2 linked regions of the Actinocatenispora thailandica genome follow. Each later gene encodes a partner of the first gene's protein in a complex. Links are inferred from orthologs where the notes say so. Each region holds a gene or a part of one and is shown on either strand. Other genes may lie near its edges.

Region 1 (7,487 bases):
TTGGCCTGCACCCGGTAACCGGTGCCCTGGATCTCCAGCACCTTCTCGTATCCGGTCGTCACACCGACGACCAGGTTGTTCACCAGCGTCCGGCACAGCCCGTGCAGGGCGCGCGAACGACGCTCGTCGTTCGGCCGCTCCACGTAGATGGTGCCGTCTTCGACGCGTGCGGTGATCGGTTCGACGAGCGTGTGCGACAGCTCGCCCTTCGGGCCCTTGACCGCGACCGTGGCGCCGTCGATCTTGACGTCCACACCGGCCGGGACCGGGATCGGCTTACGTCCAATCCGAGACATGGCTCAGCAACTCCCTTACCAGACGTAGGCGAGGACTTCCCCGCCCACGCCGCGCTTGCGAGCCTGCCTGTCGGTCAGCAGCCCCTGCGACGTCGAGATGATCGCGACGCCCAGACCGCCGAGCACCCGGGGCAGCTCGTCTGCCTTCGCATACACCCGCAGGCCCGGCTTGGAGACCCGACGGATACCGGCGAGGCTGCGCTCCCGGTTCTGGCCGAACTTCAGCTCGACGCTCAGCTTCTTGCCGACGGTACCCTCGGCCGGTTCCTCGACGGACCAGCCCGTGACGTAGCCCTCCTGCTTGAGGACCTCGGCGATGTTCGCCTTGATCTTCGAGTAGGGCATCGCCACGACATCGTGGTATGCCTGGTTGCCGTTACGCAGACGGGTCAACATGTCTGCGATCGGATCGGTCATCGTCATGTGATGTGGTGCCTTCCTCGCCCCGGTTCCCGCCTCACGGGCCTGTGGCGTTGCTTATCCAGCGTCGGCTGTTACCAGGACGCCTTGGACACACCGGGAAGCTCGCCGCGGTGCGCCATCTCACGGATGCACACCCGGCACAGCCCGAACTTGCGGTAGACCGCCCGCGGGCGACCGCAACGCTGGCAGCGAGTGTACGCACGCGCGGAGAACTTCGGCTTCCGCGCCGCCTTGATGACTAGCGCCTTCTTGGCCATGTCAGTTCTCCTTGAACGGGAAGCCCAGCAGCCGCAACAGGTGCCGGCCCTCCTCGTCGGTCGTTGCGGACGTCACCACGGTGATGTCCATACCGCGCACACGGTCGATCTTGTCCTGGTCGATCTCGTGGAAGACCGACTGCTCGGTGAGACCGAACGTGTAGTTGCCGTGCCCGTCGAACTGCTTCGCCGACAGGCCGCGGAAGTCACGGATGCGCGGGAGCGAGATCGACAGCAGCCGGTCCAGGAACTCCCACATCCGGTCGCCGCGCAGCGTCACCTTCGCGCCGATCGGCATCCCCTCACGCAGCTTGAACTGCGCGATCGACTTCTTCGCCCGACGCACCAGCGGCTTCTGGCCGGTGATCGCGGTCAGGTCGCGCACCGCACCGTCGATCAGCTTGGCGTCCCGGGCCGCGTCGCCGACACCCATGTTGACGACGATCTTCACCAGACCGGGAACCGTCATCGGGTTGGTGTAGCCGAACTTCTCGACCATCCCGCCCGCGATCTCCGCCCGGTACCGCTCCTTCAGGCGCGGGGTGACCTTCTCATCAGTTGCCGTCGACATCACAGGTCCTTCTTGGAGCGCCGGGAGATCCGCACGTTGCGCCCGGACTCGTCCTTGCGGTAACCCACACGGGTCGCGTTCCCGTCGCCGTCGACCACCATCACGTTGCTGACGTGGATCGACGCCTCCTGGGTGACGATGCCACCACTCTGGGAACCGCGCTGGGACGTCTGGATCTTCGTGTGCTTCTTGACTCGGTTCACGCCCTCGACGAGAACCCGGTTCTGCTCCGGGTAGGCCGCAATGACCTTGCCCTTCGCGCCCCGGTCCTTGCCGGCGATGACGAGGACCGTGTCGCCCTTTTTGACCTTCATGGTCCTACAACACCTCCGGTGCCAGGGAGATGATCTTCATGAACTTCTTGTCGCGCAGTTCCCGGCCGACCGGCCCGAAGATGCGGGTACCCCGAGGGTCCCCGCCGTCCCGGATCAGGACCGCTGCGTTCTCGTCGAAGCGGATGTACGAGCCATCCGGCCGGCGCTTCTCCTTGGCGGTGCGGACGACGACGGCCTTGACCACGTCGCCCTTCTTCACACCGGCGCCCGGGATCGCGTCCTTGACGGTGGCCACGATGACGTCGCCGATGCTCGCGTAGCGCCGACCGGAGCCGCCGAGCACCCGGATGCACAGAATCTGCCTGGCACCCGTGTTGTCGGCGACGCGCAGTCGCGACTCCTGCTGAATCACGTCAACTCCTGATGTCTGCCGGTCCTCCGCTGACGCGAAGCCTGGCGGAACGTCCCGCCGCAGCCCGTTTCCGGGTCACGGCGGCTCGCTTTACTTGGCCTTCTCCAGGATCTCGACGATCCGCCACCGCTTCGTCGCCGACTGCGGACGCGTCTCCATCAGACGCACCCGGTCGCCGACACCGCACTGGTTCTGCTCGTCGTGCGCCTTGAGCTTGTTGGTCCGTCGCATGACCTTGCCGTAGAGCGGGTGCTTGACCCGGTCTTCCACGGCGACCACGACGGTCTTGTCCATCTTGTCGCTGACCACCAGGCCCTCACGGACCTTGCGGCGGCCACGCTGCTCTGTCGTCTGCTCGCTCATCACGCAACCTCGCTGGGCGCAGCGCTGAGGCCGAGCTCGCGCTCACGCATGATCGTGTAGATCCGGGCGATCTCCCGGCGTACCACCTGGAGCCGACGGTTGTTGTCCAGCTGCCCGGTGGCACCCTGCACGCGGAGGTTGAACAGCTCCGCCTTGGCCTCGCCGAGCTTCGTCGCGAGCTCCTCGTCGCCGAGCTCGCGCAGCTCACCGGAAGGCGTACCAGCCGCCATCAGACCTCACCCACTTCGCGCTTCACGATCCGGCACTTCATCGGAAGCTTGTGGATCGCGCGGGTCAGCGCCTCACGCGCTACCGCTTCGTTCGGGAACGACAGCTCGAACATCACCCGGCCGGGCTTGACGTTGGCGACCCACCACTCGGGCGAACCCTTACCGGAACCCATCCGGGTTTCGGCCGGCTTCTTCGTCAGCGCCTGGTCCGGGAAGATCGTGATCCAGACCTTGCCGCCACGCTTGATGTGCCGGGTCATGGCGATACGCGCGGCCTCGATCTGCCGGTTCGTCACGTACGCCGGCTCCAGCGCCTGGATGCCGAACTCACCGAACGCCACCCGGGTACCGCCCTTGGACTTGCCGCGGCGCGTCGGGTGATGCGGCTTCCGGAAGCCCTTCGGGGCTTACGCGGAATCAGCATTGCTCAGCCCTCCTGACTCTTCTCGGCCGCGGGGGCCGTCGACGTTGCAGCCGGCTCGGGCGCCGGGCGACCACCATGACGCTCGGCCGCAGCCGCGCGACCCGCCTCGGTACCGCCGGCGGTCGTGCCGGACGAACCCGAACGGGTGCGCCGCGGACGGTCGTTGCGGTCCCGACGCGGACGACCGGACGGAACCTCCGGCTGCTCGCGACCGGGCACGGCCTCGCCCTTGTAGATCCAGACCTTCACACCGATCCGGCCGAAGGTCGTCCGGGCCTCGAAGAAGCCGTAGTCGATGTTGGCGCGCAGCGTGTGCAGCGGCACCCGACCCTCGCGGTAGAACTCCGAGCGGGACATCTCGGCGCCGCCGAGGCGGCCGCCGCACTGCACCCGGATGCCCTTGACCAGCGGGTTGCGCATGGCCGACTGGATCGCCTTGCGCATCGCCCGCCGGAACGCGACCCGCTGGGCCAGCTGCTCGGCGATGCCCTGCGCGACGAGCTGCGCGTCCGACTCGGGGTTCTTGACCTCGAGGATGTTGAGCTGGATCTGCTTCTTCGTCAGCTTCTCCAGCTCACCGCGGATGCGGTCCGCCTCGGCGCCCTTGCGGCCGATGACGATGCCGGGCCGCGCGGAGTGGATGTCGACGCGGACCCGGTCCCGGGTGCGCTCGATGTCGACCCGGGAGATACCGGCCCGCTCCAGGCCACCGGAGATCATCCGACGGATCTTGACATCCTCGGCGACGTAGTCCTTGTACAGCTTGTCCGCGTACCACCGGGAGGTCCAGTCGGTGCTGATACCGAGCCGGAACCCGTGCGGGTGGACCTTCTGACCCATTACTCCGCGCTCTCCTTCTCGCCGGCCGACGCGTTCTTCTCCGCGGAGGCCGTCGTAGCTGCCGACGTCGTGGCTTCTGCCGCCGCGGCCGTCGTAGCCTCGCCCTCGGCGCTCGCCGCCGGCTCGGCCGCCTTCTTCGCCGGCGCGGCCTTCTTCGCCGCCGCCTTCTTGGCGCCCTTCCGGTCCGCCGGCGCCGCCTGCACGCTCTCCACCACGATCGTGATGTGGCAGGTGCGCTTGCGGATCCGGTACGCCCGACCCTGGGCACGCGGACGGAAGCGCCGCAGTGTCGGCCCCTCGTCGACGTACGCCTCGCTGATGAGCAACGAATCCGGGTCCAGCCGCTCGTTGTTCTCGGCGTTGGCGATCGCGGAGGCAACCACCTTGTAGACCGGCTCGCTGGCTGCCTGGGGGGCGAACTTGAGCACCGTGAGGGCCTCCTTCGCGGACATCCCGCGAACGAGGTTGACCACACGGCGCGCCTTCATCGGCGAGGTGCGCACGTGTCGCGCAACCGCCCGCGCGCCGGGAGGCGCAGTAGCGTCGCCCTTAGTTGGCATCGCTGTCCCCTTGCTCGTTTCCTCGTATCGATTCGTACGTCAGCGTCATTGGGCGACCCGCAGGTCAGCGACGCCGGCTCTTCCTGTCGTCCTTCTCGTGACCCTTGAACGTCCGGGTCAACGCGAACTCGCCGAGCTTGTGCCCGACCATCGCCTCGGTGATGAACACCGGGATGTGCTTGCGGCCGTTGTGCACCGCGATCGTGTGGCCGAGCATCTCGGGCGTGATCGTGGACCGGCGAGACCAGGTCTTGATGACGTTCTTGGTGCCCTTGTCGTTCTGGACTTCCACCTTCTTCATCAGGTGGTCGTCGACGAACGGGCCCTTCTTGAGGCTGCGAGGCATCCCTACTCCTAGCGCTTCCGGTTGGCGTAACGACGACGGACGATGAGCCGGTCGGACTCCTTGCCCTGACGCCGGGTCCGGCCCTCGGGCTTACCGTTCGGGTTGACCGGGTTACGACCACCGGAGGTCTTGCCCTCACCACCGCCGTGCGGGTGGTCAACCGGGTTCATCGCGACACCACGAACCTTCGGCCGCCGGCCCTTCCAGCGCATCCGGCCGGCCTTGCCCCAGTTGATGTTCGACTGCTCGGCGTTGCCGACCTCGCCGATCGTGGCGCGGCACCGCACGTCGACCATCCGGGTCTCACCGGAAGGCAGCCGCAGCGTGGCGTACATGCCCTCCTTGGCCTGCAGCTGGATGCTGGCGCCGGCGGACCGGCCCAGCTTCGCGCCACCGCCGGGCCGCAGTTCCACGGCGTGCACCGTGGTACCGACCGGGATGTTGCGCAGCGGCTTGTTGTTGCCGGGCTGGATGTCGGCGGCCGGGCCGGACTCGACCCGCGCGCCCTGGCCGAGCCCGCGAGGAGCCAGGATGTAGCGCTTGGTGCCGTCGGCGAAGTGCAGCAGCGCGATGCGGGCGGTGCGGTTCGGGTCGTACTCGATGTGCGCGACCTTGGCCGGGATGCCGTCCTTGTCGTTGCGACGGAAGTCGATCAGGCGGTACTGCCGCTTGTGCCCACCACCCTGCCGACGCTGGGTGATCTTGCCCTGCGCGTTGCGACCGCCCTTGTTGTGCAGCGGACGCAGCAGCGACTTCTCCGGCGTGCTTCGCGTGATTTCCGCGAAGTCGGCCACGGACGAGCCGCGACGACCCGGCGTGGTCGGCTTGTACTTGCGGATGCCCATCGTTCTCTCTCTACCTCAAGGCCGGTGTCCATCAGATTCGGTACCGGCGCGCCGCTGTCAGGAAACCGGGCCGCCGAACGCCTCGATCCGGTCGCCCGGAGCGAGGGTCACGATCGCCCGCTTGGTGTCCTTGCGCTTCCCGAAACCGGTCCGGGTGCGCTTGCGCTTGCCCTGCCGGTTGATCGTGTTGACCGACAGCACCTTCACGTTGAAGATCTGCTGGATCGCGATCTTGATCTGCGTCTTGTTCGAGTCCGGGTGGACCAGGAACGTGTACTTGTTCTGGTCCAGCAGGCCGTAACTCTTCTCCGAGACGACCGGCCGGTCGATGACGTCGCGCGGGTCGTTGAAGCTCACGCCACTCATGCCTGCTCCTCCTCACTCGCCGAGGCCGAACCGTGCCCCTGCACGCCGAGGAACTCGTCCAGCGCGTCGCCGACGAACACCACGTCGTCGTTGACCAGCACGTCGTACGTGTTGAGCTGGTCCGCGGCGAGCAGGTGCACCTCGGGGGCGTTGCGCAGGCTCTTCCAGGTGAGCTCGTCCTCGCGGGCGACCACGACCAGCACCCGGGCGGCCTTGGTCACCTGGCGCAGCGCGGTCAGCGCGCTCTTGGTGCTCGGTGCGTCGCCCTCGACCAGCGAGGAGACCACGAACACCTGCTCGGCACGCGCCCGGTCGGACAGCGCGCCGCGCAACGCCGCGCGCTTCATCTTCTTCGGGGTGCGCTGCGTGTAGTCCCGCGGTACGGGGCCGTGCACGGTGCCACCACCGGCGAACTGCGGCGCGCGGGTCGAGCCCTGACGAGCCCGGCCGGTGCCCTTCTGCCGGTACGGCTTCTTGCCGCCGCCGGCGACCTCGCCGCGGGTCTTGGCCTTGTGCGTACCCTGCCGGGCCGCGGCCAGCTGTGCCACCACGACCTGGTGCATCAGCGGGATGTTCACCTGGACGTCGAAGATGTCGCCGGGCAGGTCGGCCGAACCGGCGTCCTTGCCCTCGCGGTCCAGTACCTTCACCTCAGTCACTTGACACCGCCCTTGCGCAGCGCCTGCTTGGCCGCGGTGCGGATCAGCACCAGCCCGTTCGCCGGGCCGGGGATCGCGCCCTTGACCAGCAGGAGGTTGTTCTCCGTGTCGACGTCGACGATCGAGAGGTTCTGCGCGGTGAACCGGTCGGAGCCCATCCGGCCAGCCATCCGCACGCCCTTGAAGACGCGGCCCGGAGTGGCGCAGCCGCCGATCGAGCCCGGCGAGCGGTGCTTGCGCTCGACGCCGTGCGAGGCCTTCAGGCCGTGGAAGCCGTGCCGCTTCATCACACCGGCGAAGCCCTTGCCCTTGGTCCGGCCGGTCACGTCGACCAGGCGGACGCCCTCGAAGTCGCTCAGCGTGACCTCGGCGCCCAGCTCGTACTCGGCGGCATCACTGGTGCGGATCTCCACGACGTACCGCCGGGGTGTGACGCCCGCCTTGGCGAAGTGGCCGGCCCGCGGCTTGTTCACCTTGCGCGGGTCGATCGAACCGAACGCCAGCTGCACGGCCGAGTAGCCGTCCTTGTCCTGGGTACGGACCTGGGTGACGACGCACGGCCCGGCCTGCACCACGGTCACGGGCACGACCCGGTTGAACTCGTCCCAGACCTGGGTCAT
Region 2 (7,529 bases), 4.5 Mb from region 1 along the record:
CGGGTCGTCGTCCGCGGTCCGGGTCGACCAGGCCGGCGCGAAACCCTCGTAGGTGGTGCGGCCCAGCAGGATCGCCTCGCAGTTGGCCATCATCCCGCCGATCGCCTCGCCCATCTTCGGGTCGAACGGGTAGTCCATCGTCCAGGTCGGCTCGGACATGATGCCGTCGATCGTGATGAACTCGTGTACCCCGATGGTCCCCATCGTCGCCCTCCGCGTAGTGGTTGGTTCTGTACACCCGTGTCGACGGCCTGCGGGGCGCGAACTCATCGGTACCCGCGCCACCGGTGCCGGCGCTACTGCCCGAACGAATACCGCAGGTCCGCGTTGATCAGCTCGTTGAGCCGCTTGCGCAGATGGCCGAGCAGCGCGGAATCCGGCGCCGGGTCGGCGACCAGCAGCGTCCAGCGCACGTCGCTGCCGGCCCCGGAGGCGTCCACGGCGATGTCGAACCGCACCCTGGCGTCCGGGCGCCGGCCCCACAGCGAGGACCAGACCACCAGCCCCGGCGGGTCGGCCTCGACCAGCCGCGGTGCCCGCTCGTCGCCGAGCAGTCGCAGCCACCGCCGGGTTGGATCACGGTCCGGCTCGAGCAGAGCCTCGTACACCACCCTGGGCGGCGCCGGCTGCCCTCGACGCCGACTACCGACCTCCAACATCCGCCCAGTCTACGGGTCGACCCCGGTACCGCTCGTCGCCCCGGCGGCGGCCCTCGTCCCTCCGAAGTGGACAGGCGGCGGGCTACTTCTTCGGCTGCTCCGGGCCATCCGAGGTCGACAACGCGGCGATGAACGCCTCCTGGGGTACCTCGACGCGGCCCACCATCTTCATCCGCTTCTTGCCTTCCTTCTGCTTCTCCAGCAGCTTGCGCTTACGGGTGATGTCACCGCCGTAGCACTTGGCGAGCACGTCCTTGCGCATCGCGCGGATGTTCTCCCGCGCGATGATCTTCGTACCGATCGCGGCCTGGATCGGCACCTCGAACTGCTGCCGCGGGATCAGCTTGCGCAGCTTGGTGGTCAGCTGCACGCCGTACGCGTACGCCTTGTCCCGGTGCACGATCGCGCTGAACGCGTCGACCGGCTCGGAGTTGAGCAGGATGTCGACCTTCACCAGGTCGGCGGACTGCTCGCCGGACGGCTCGTAGTCCAGCGAGGCGTACCCGCGGGTGCGCGACTTGAGCTGGTCGAAGAAGTCGAAAATGATCTCCGCCAGCGGCAGCGTGTAGCGCAGCTCCACCCGGTCGGCGGACAGGTAGTCCATCCCGAGCAGCTTGCCGCGACGGTTCTGGCAGATCTCCATCACGGCACCGACGAAGTCGTTGGGTGTCAGCACGGTGGCGCGCACCACCGGCTCGTGGACCGCGGCGACCTTGCCCGTCGGGTACTCGCTCGGGTTGGTCACCGTGTGCTCGGTGTTGTCCTCCAGCTCGACCCGGTAGACCACGTTGGGTGCGGTGGAGATCAGGTCGAGATTGAACTCGCGCTCCAGCCGCTCCCGGATGATCTCCAGGTGCAGCAGACCGAGGAAGCCGCAGCGGAAACCGAACCCGAGCGCCGCGGAGGTCTCCGGCTCGTACGCCAGGGCGGCGTCGTTGAGCTTCAACTTGTCCAGCGCGTCACGCAGCGCCGGGTAGTCCGAGCCGTCGATCGGATAGAGCCCGGAATAGACCATCGGCTTCGGATCCGAGTAGCCGCCGAGCGGCTCGGCCGCCGGCCGGGCCAGCGCGGTCACCGTGTCACCGACCTTCGACTGCCGGACGTCCTTGACCCCGGTGATCAGGTAGCCCACCTCACCGACCCCCAGCGCCGGCGACTTGGTCGGCTCCGGCGAGATGACGCCGAGTTCCAGCAGCTCGTGGGTGGCGCCGGTGGACATCATCGTCAACCGGTCCCGGGCCTCGATCCGGCCGTCGACCATCCGCACGTAGGTGACCACCCCGCGGTAGATGTCGTACACCGAGTCGAAGATCAACGCCCGCGGCGGCCCGTCCGGGTCGCCGGTCGGCGGGGTGAACTGGCGGACGATCTCGTCCAACAGCTCCGGCACACCCTCGCCGGTCTTGCCGGACACCCGCAGGCAGTCCGCCGGGTCGCCGCCGATCAGGTGCGCGATCTCCTCGGCGTACTTCTCCGGCTGCGCGGCCGGCAGGTCGATCTTGTTCAGCACCGGGATGACGTGCAGGTCGTTCTCCAGCGCCAGGTACAGGTTGGCGAGCGTCTGCGCCTCGATCCCCTGCGCCGCGTCGACCAGCAGCACCGCACCCTCGCAGGCGGCCAGGCTGCGGGACACCTCGTAGGTGAAGTCGACGTGCCCGGGGGTGTCGATCATGTTCAGCACGTACGGCTCGCCGGCCAGGTCGCCCTCGCGCACGGTCCACGGCATCCGGACCGCCTGGGACTTGATCGTGATGCCACGCTCGCGCTCGATGTCCATCCGGTCGAGGTACTGCGCGCGCATCTGTCGCTGGTCGACCACGCCGGTCAGTTGCAGCATCCGGTCGGCCAGGGTGGACTTGCCGTGGTCGATGTGCGCGATGATGCAGAAGTTGCGGATCCGCTGCGGATCCGTGACACCGGGATCGAGCTGGTGTGGCACGCGGAGTCCGTTCTGTTCGAGGCACGTCGTGGGTCTCGGGCACGCCGTGGCCGGTCGGCGGTACCGGCGCCACCGGGGCTGGCGTGCCGGCGCCGTCCATGCTCCCACGGCCGGCGGACCGCGCACCCGGCAGCGGCGCGGTGCCGCCGCGCGGCACCCGACCAACCCGGATCCAGGGCACGAATGCCGCATTCACCGCACAATCGGCCGGGCCACGTCGGCACCACCCCACACCGTACCGACCGGGCGGGCGCACGGCCGCTGCGACCGCGGGCGAAGCGGCTGGTAGCCTGATCCTTCGTGTGTGCCGCCGCGTCATGGACGCGCGCGCACTATCTGCCAGCAGGCAGACCCCGACCCGTACCGACCAAGACTGAAGGCTGTCGCGTGGCGAACATCAAGTCCCAGATCAAGCGCAACCGGCAGAACGAGAAGCGCCGCCAGCGCAACAAGGCGGTCAAGTCGTCGCTGAAGACGGCGATTCGCTCGTTCCATGAGGCGGCCAACGCCGGCGACTCGGCGAAGGCCGAGACCGCCCTGCGTGACGCGTCGCGCAAGCTGGACAAGGCCGTGAGCAAGGGCGTCATCCACAAGAACCAGGCGGCGAACCGCAAGTCGGCCATCGCCAAGCAGTTCCAGCAGATCTCCGCCTGACGGCGGCGAGGCGCCAAGCACGCCCAGCGGGGCCCGCCGACATCGCTCCAATGTTCGGCGACCCCGCTTTTGGCGTACCCGCCCGACGCCGTCGCTGCTCGGCACGTGGGCGCCCTGCTCCTGCCGGTTCGCGTCGCTCGTGCCGCACGGTTCCCGCCGGCGGTACGGCGCCCCGCCGCGCGCCGTCCGAGCGCCGCCAAACCACCAGCGAGGCAGCGAGGCAGCGAGGCAGCGAGGCAGCGAGGCAGCGAGGCAGCGAGGCAGCGAGGCGAGTCTGGCGGGCGGCTCAGCGACCGCGGGCACCGGCCACCGCGAGGATGGCCCGTTCCAGCGCGTACCCCCTGTTGTCCGCACCGCCCTTGACCTCGGCATTGGCCGCGGCGGCGGCGTGCATCGCCGCGGCCAGCCCCTCCGGTGACCAGCCTCGCGCCTGCCGCTGAGCCCGCTCGATCTTCCAGGCCGGCATGCCCAGCTTCGATGCCAACTGGTACGGATTACCGCGCACGCCGGCAACCCGAGACACCGTGCGCACCCCGTCGGCCAGCGCGTCCGCGATCGGCACCGGGTCGACGCCGATCGCGAGCGCCCAGCGCAACGATTCCAGTGCCGCGGCCAAGTCGCCCACCATGGCGGCGTCCGCCACCGTGAACCCGGTCACCTCCGATCGCCCCTGGTAGTAGCGGTTGACGATGTCGACGGTGAGGCGCCCGCCGGTGTCGGCGACCAGCTGCGCGCAGGCGGACGCAAGCTCCCGCAGGTCGTTGCCGACCGCCGAGATCAACGCCTCCGCGGCGTCCTCCGGGCAGCGACCGCCCAGACCTCGCACCTCGTCACGCACGAAGCCGACCCGCTCCCGCGGCCGGGTGATCCGCGCGGCGCGCACCACCTCGACGCCCGCCTTCTGCAGCCCGTCCGCGAGCGCCTTGCCTTTGTTCCCGCCGGCATGCGTCAACACCAGGCAGACGTCGTCGGCCGGCGCGGCCGCGTAGCCGAGCAGCGCCGCGGCCAGGTCCTTCTTGGCGTCCTGGGCACCACGAATCACCACGACCTGTCGCCCCCCGAACAGCGATGGGCTGGTCAACGCCGCCAGCTCACCGGCGGTGAGGGCGTTCGCGTCCCGCTCGGTGGGCTGCGCGTCCGGCTCGATCGCCCGGACCGCGGCGACCACGTCGGACACCGCGCGCGCGGCGAGCAACTCCTCGTCACCGAGGACCAGGCGAATCAGCGGTGGTGTCTGGCTCACGGACCCATCCTGGCACGTCCCCGACCGCCCGGGTCCCGGCAGTCGACCCGCCGGGCGCTGTTCGGCATCCGCGACACCCGGCCACGTGCCGCCCCGAGCAGCCGCCCGTCACGGCACCCGGCCACCCCGCCCGACGTGACGCCGCGCGTAGCCGCTCTTCACGGCGGCACCCGGCCATCCGCCGCCGCGAGCGGCCGCCCTTCACGGCGCCCGGCCAGACGTGACTCCGTGAGTAGCCGGATCAGGCGGCATCCGATGATCCCCGCCAGCCGTGGCGCCGCACGCCGCCGCCCTTCGCGGCGCCCGGCCACGTCGCCCGACGTGGCGCCACGAGCGTCGAGACCGCGCGACACACGGCCACCCCGACCGGCACGACACCGGGTCGGGTCGCCCCCGCGCGCGTCCCCGCCCTGCGCCGTCGAGCCGCTCCGAAGCCACGCAATGCCGCGATCGTTCGATACCCCGTTCCCCGGCGGCAGCCCGGGCCCCGGCGGCGCGGCGAACGGCGTGCAGGCCGAGTCACCGCGGGTGGCAGCGCCCGGGCACTCGGCGGCGCACGGCCCGGGGGCGGTCCCCGCCGGGCCACCGCCAGGCCACGACCGGTATCGACGACCGCCACGTCACCGTCCCGGTCGGTGCGCACCACCCGGATGCCGGCCGCGGTGATCCTCGCCAGCAGGCCAGGGTTCGGGTGCCCGTAGTCGTTGTCGACACCGACCGAGACGACCGCGACCTTCGGCCCCACCGCGGCGACGAAGTCCGGATCCTGGTGGACGCTTCCGTGATGCGGAACCTTCAGCACGTCGGCGTGCAGTGGTGCACCGTCGACCCGCAGCTCCTGCTGGAGTTCCGGGCCGGCGTCGCCGGTCAGCAAGATCGATACCGACCCGGCCACGGCCCGGAGCACCACGCAGTTGTTGTTGGTGTCGGACTCGGTGCCGGTCATCGGCTCCGGCGGGCCGAGCGCGGTCAGCGCCAGGCCACCCGCTCGGTAACGCCAGCCGGGCGGGACCGGGAACGGCCGCAGTCCGTGCGCGCCGGCGGCGCGCTCGACCCGGGCCCTGCCCCCGTTCGTACCGCGGAAACGGGAAACCCCGACCGCGCCGACCTGCCGGCCGTCGAAGACGCCGGCGACGCCGCCGACGTGGTCGGCGTCGTCGTGGGTGAACACCAACAACGGCACGGACCGGATGCCGAGCCGGCGCAGGCACCCGTCGATCGCGGTCGGCTCCGGTCCGGCATCGACGACCACGGCCTGTCCGGGGGCGGCCCGAAGCACCAGCCCGTCACCCTGGCCGACGTCGCAGGCGACGAACACCCACCGATCCGGCGGCCAGCCGCCGGCGAGCCACCGCACCGGCGCGGCGCCCGCCACCACGCAGATCACCACGACCAGCAGCAGCCGGCGCGCCGTGCGATGGCCGGCAACCACGACCGCGGCGACCAGGATCACGGCGAGCAGTACGGCGCCGAGCACACCCACCGGCCACGGCAGGGTGGCGGCGGGTGCGCCCGCGACGCCGTGCGCGACCAGCACCAGCCAGCGGCACGGCCAGTCGGCGAGCCAGGCAAGGGCATGTGCCGCCGTCGGCGACACAGGTGAGGCGATCGCCGCGGCCAGCCCCAGCACGGTGGCCGGTGCGACCGCGGGTTCGGCGAGCACGTTGGCCGGCACGGCGAGAAGGCCGACGGTGCCGGCGAAGCCCGCGATCACCGGCGCGCAGGCCACGTGTGCGGCGGTGGACACCGCGACCACCTCGGCGATGCCGCCTGGCACGCGGCGTCGACGGAGCGCGTCCCGCCAGGCCGGCGCGAACAACAACAGTCCCAGGGTGGCGAGTGCGGAGAGCACGAACCCGAGCTGCACGGCCAGCGCGGGGTCGACGAGGAGCAGCAGGAACACCGACGCCGCCAGGCCGGGAACCGCCGCCCGTGGCCGGTGCAGCGCCAGTGCGAGCAATCCCAGGCCACCCATCAGGGCGGCCCGCAGCACGCTCGGATCCGGCCGGACGAGGACCACGAACCCGACCGTGGCCGCCGCGCCGACCAGCGCGGCGACCCGCGGGCCGGCCCGGGCCCAGCGAGCCGCCAGCAGCACGAACCCGAGCACGATCGCAAGGTTCGAGCCGCTCACGGCGGTCAGGTGCGTCATCCCGGCGGTCGCGAAGTCGGCGTGCACGATCGGGTCGAGGCGGCTGGTGTCCCCGTCGACCAGGCCAGGCAGCAGGCCGCCCGAGGCGGACGGCAACCCGCGGCAGGCTACCTGCAAGCCGGCCCGGAGCCGGGCGGCGACCCGCTGGTACCAGGGTGGATCGCCGAGCCGCTTCGGCGGCTCGGTGATCGACAGGACCGCGGCGGTGCCGTCGGCGCGCTGCGGCGGCGACAACCGGGCGGTGACCGCCACCCGCTGACCGGGAAGCACCGAGCGCCAGCTCGGCTGGCTGCCGAACCCGATGACCCTGACGTGCGCTCGGACGGTGGGCCCGCCCGCCGCCGGTGCGAACCTCGTCAGCGTCGCCGGCACCAGCCAGGTCGTGCCGAAGGCGCTGCCGGCGATGGCGTGCGGATCACCAGCGACCGTCAGGTCGGCATGCACCAGCCGGTGAGCACGGATCGGAGCCGCCAGCGTCTCCAGCTGGGCGGGGTAGGTGTGCGCTGCGGTGCTGAGCGCGCCACACCCGGCGCCGAGCAGCACGGACACCAGCAGCCGGAGCACCACGGCGAGGCGGCCGGGATCGGTTCGGGTGACGGCTTCTCGTCGCGGCTTGCGGTGCACCGCGAACGCCAGCACCCCGGCGGCGGCTACGAAGCCGACCACCGCACCGGCCAGGGCGGCGGACGGCGGCACCCGGATCGCCGCCAGCACGGCGAACCAGCAGCCGGTGGCCACCCCGACCAGGCGCAGATCCGGGCCGCGACGCGGGTGCGACCTGCCGTCCGCCGAGGAGCCCTTGGCACGTGTCGGCTCAGCGGGACCCCGGCCAGCGGCGGACGGCGTGCCCATCAGACCGTCACCAGGTCCTTGAGATCCGCG

What was found.
Region 2: rpsC (region 1) and rpsT share a complex: the UniProt entries of both Bacillus subtilis proteins name them as parts of the 30S ribosomal subunit. The link is inferred for Actinocatenispora thailandica from one-to-one orthologs.

What each region holds. Positions count from the first base shown.
Region 1 is NZ_AP023355.1:5,928,489-5,935,975, forward strand. The notes cover bases 2,174-5,120. They hold rpsC (30S ribosomal protein S3), read right to left. Parts: upstream 4,092-5,120; coding sequence 3,255-4,091; downstream 2,174-3,254. Other genes in these bases: rplN (50S ribosomal protein L14), read right to left, coding at 2,174-2,234; rpsQ (30S ribosomal protein S17), read right to left, coding at 2,325-2,597; rpmC (50S ribosomal protein L29), read right to left, coding at 2,597-2,827; rpsS (30S ribosomal protein S19), read right to left, coding at 4,716-4,997; rplB (50S ribosomal protein L2), read right to left, coding at 5,006-5,120. Outside these bases: rplF (50S ribosomal protein L6), read right to left, coding at 1-296; rpsH (30S ribosomal protein S8), read right to left, coding at 312-719; Athai_RS26480 (type Z 30S ribosomal protein S14), read right to left, coding at 791-976; rplE (50S ribosomal protein L5), read right to left, coding at 978-1,547; rplX (50S ribosomal protein L24), read right to left, coding at 1,547-1,861; more of rplN, read right to left, coding at 1,866-2,173; more of rplB, read right to left, coding at 5,121-5,842; rplW (50S ribosomal protein L23), read right to left, coding at 5,900-6,208; rplD (50S ribosomal protein L4), read right to left, coding at 6,205-6,867; rplC (50S ribosomal protein L3), read right to left, coding at 6,864-7,487. UniProt on the Bacillus subtilis protein: Binds the lower part of the 30S subunit head. Binds mRNA in the 70S ribosome, positioning it for translation.
Region 2 is NZ_AP023355.1:1,419,836-1,427,364, reverse strand. What follows is about bases 1,630-4,618. They hold rpsT (30S ribosomal protein S20), read left to right. Parts: upstream 1,630-2,985; coding sequence 2,986-3,252; downstream 3,253-4,618. Other genes in these bases: holA (DNA polymerase III subunit delta), read right to left, coding at 3,539-4,495; lepA (translation elongation factor 4), read right to left, coding at 1,630-2,598. Outside these bases: Athai_RS06375 (dihydrofolate reductase family protein), read right to left, coding at 1-204; Athai_RS06370 (hypothetical protein), read right to left, coding at 297-659; more of lepA, read right to left, coding at 742-1,629; Athai_RS06350 (ComEC/Rec2 family competence protein), read right to left, coding at 4,737-7,499; Athai_RS06345 (ComEA family DNA-binding protein), read right to left, coding at 7,499-7,529. UniProt on the Bacillus subtilis protein: Binds directly to 16S ribosomal RNA.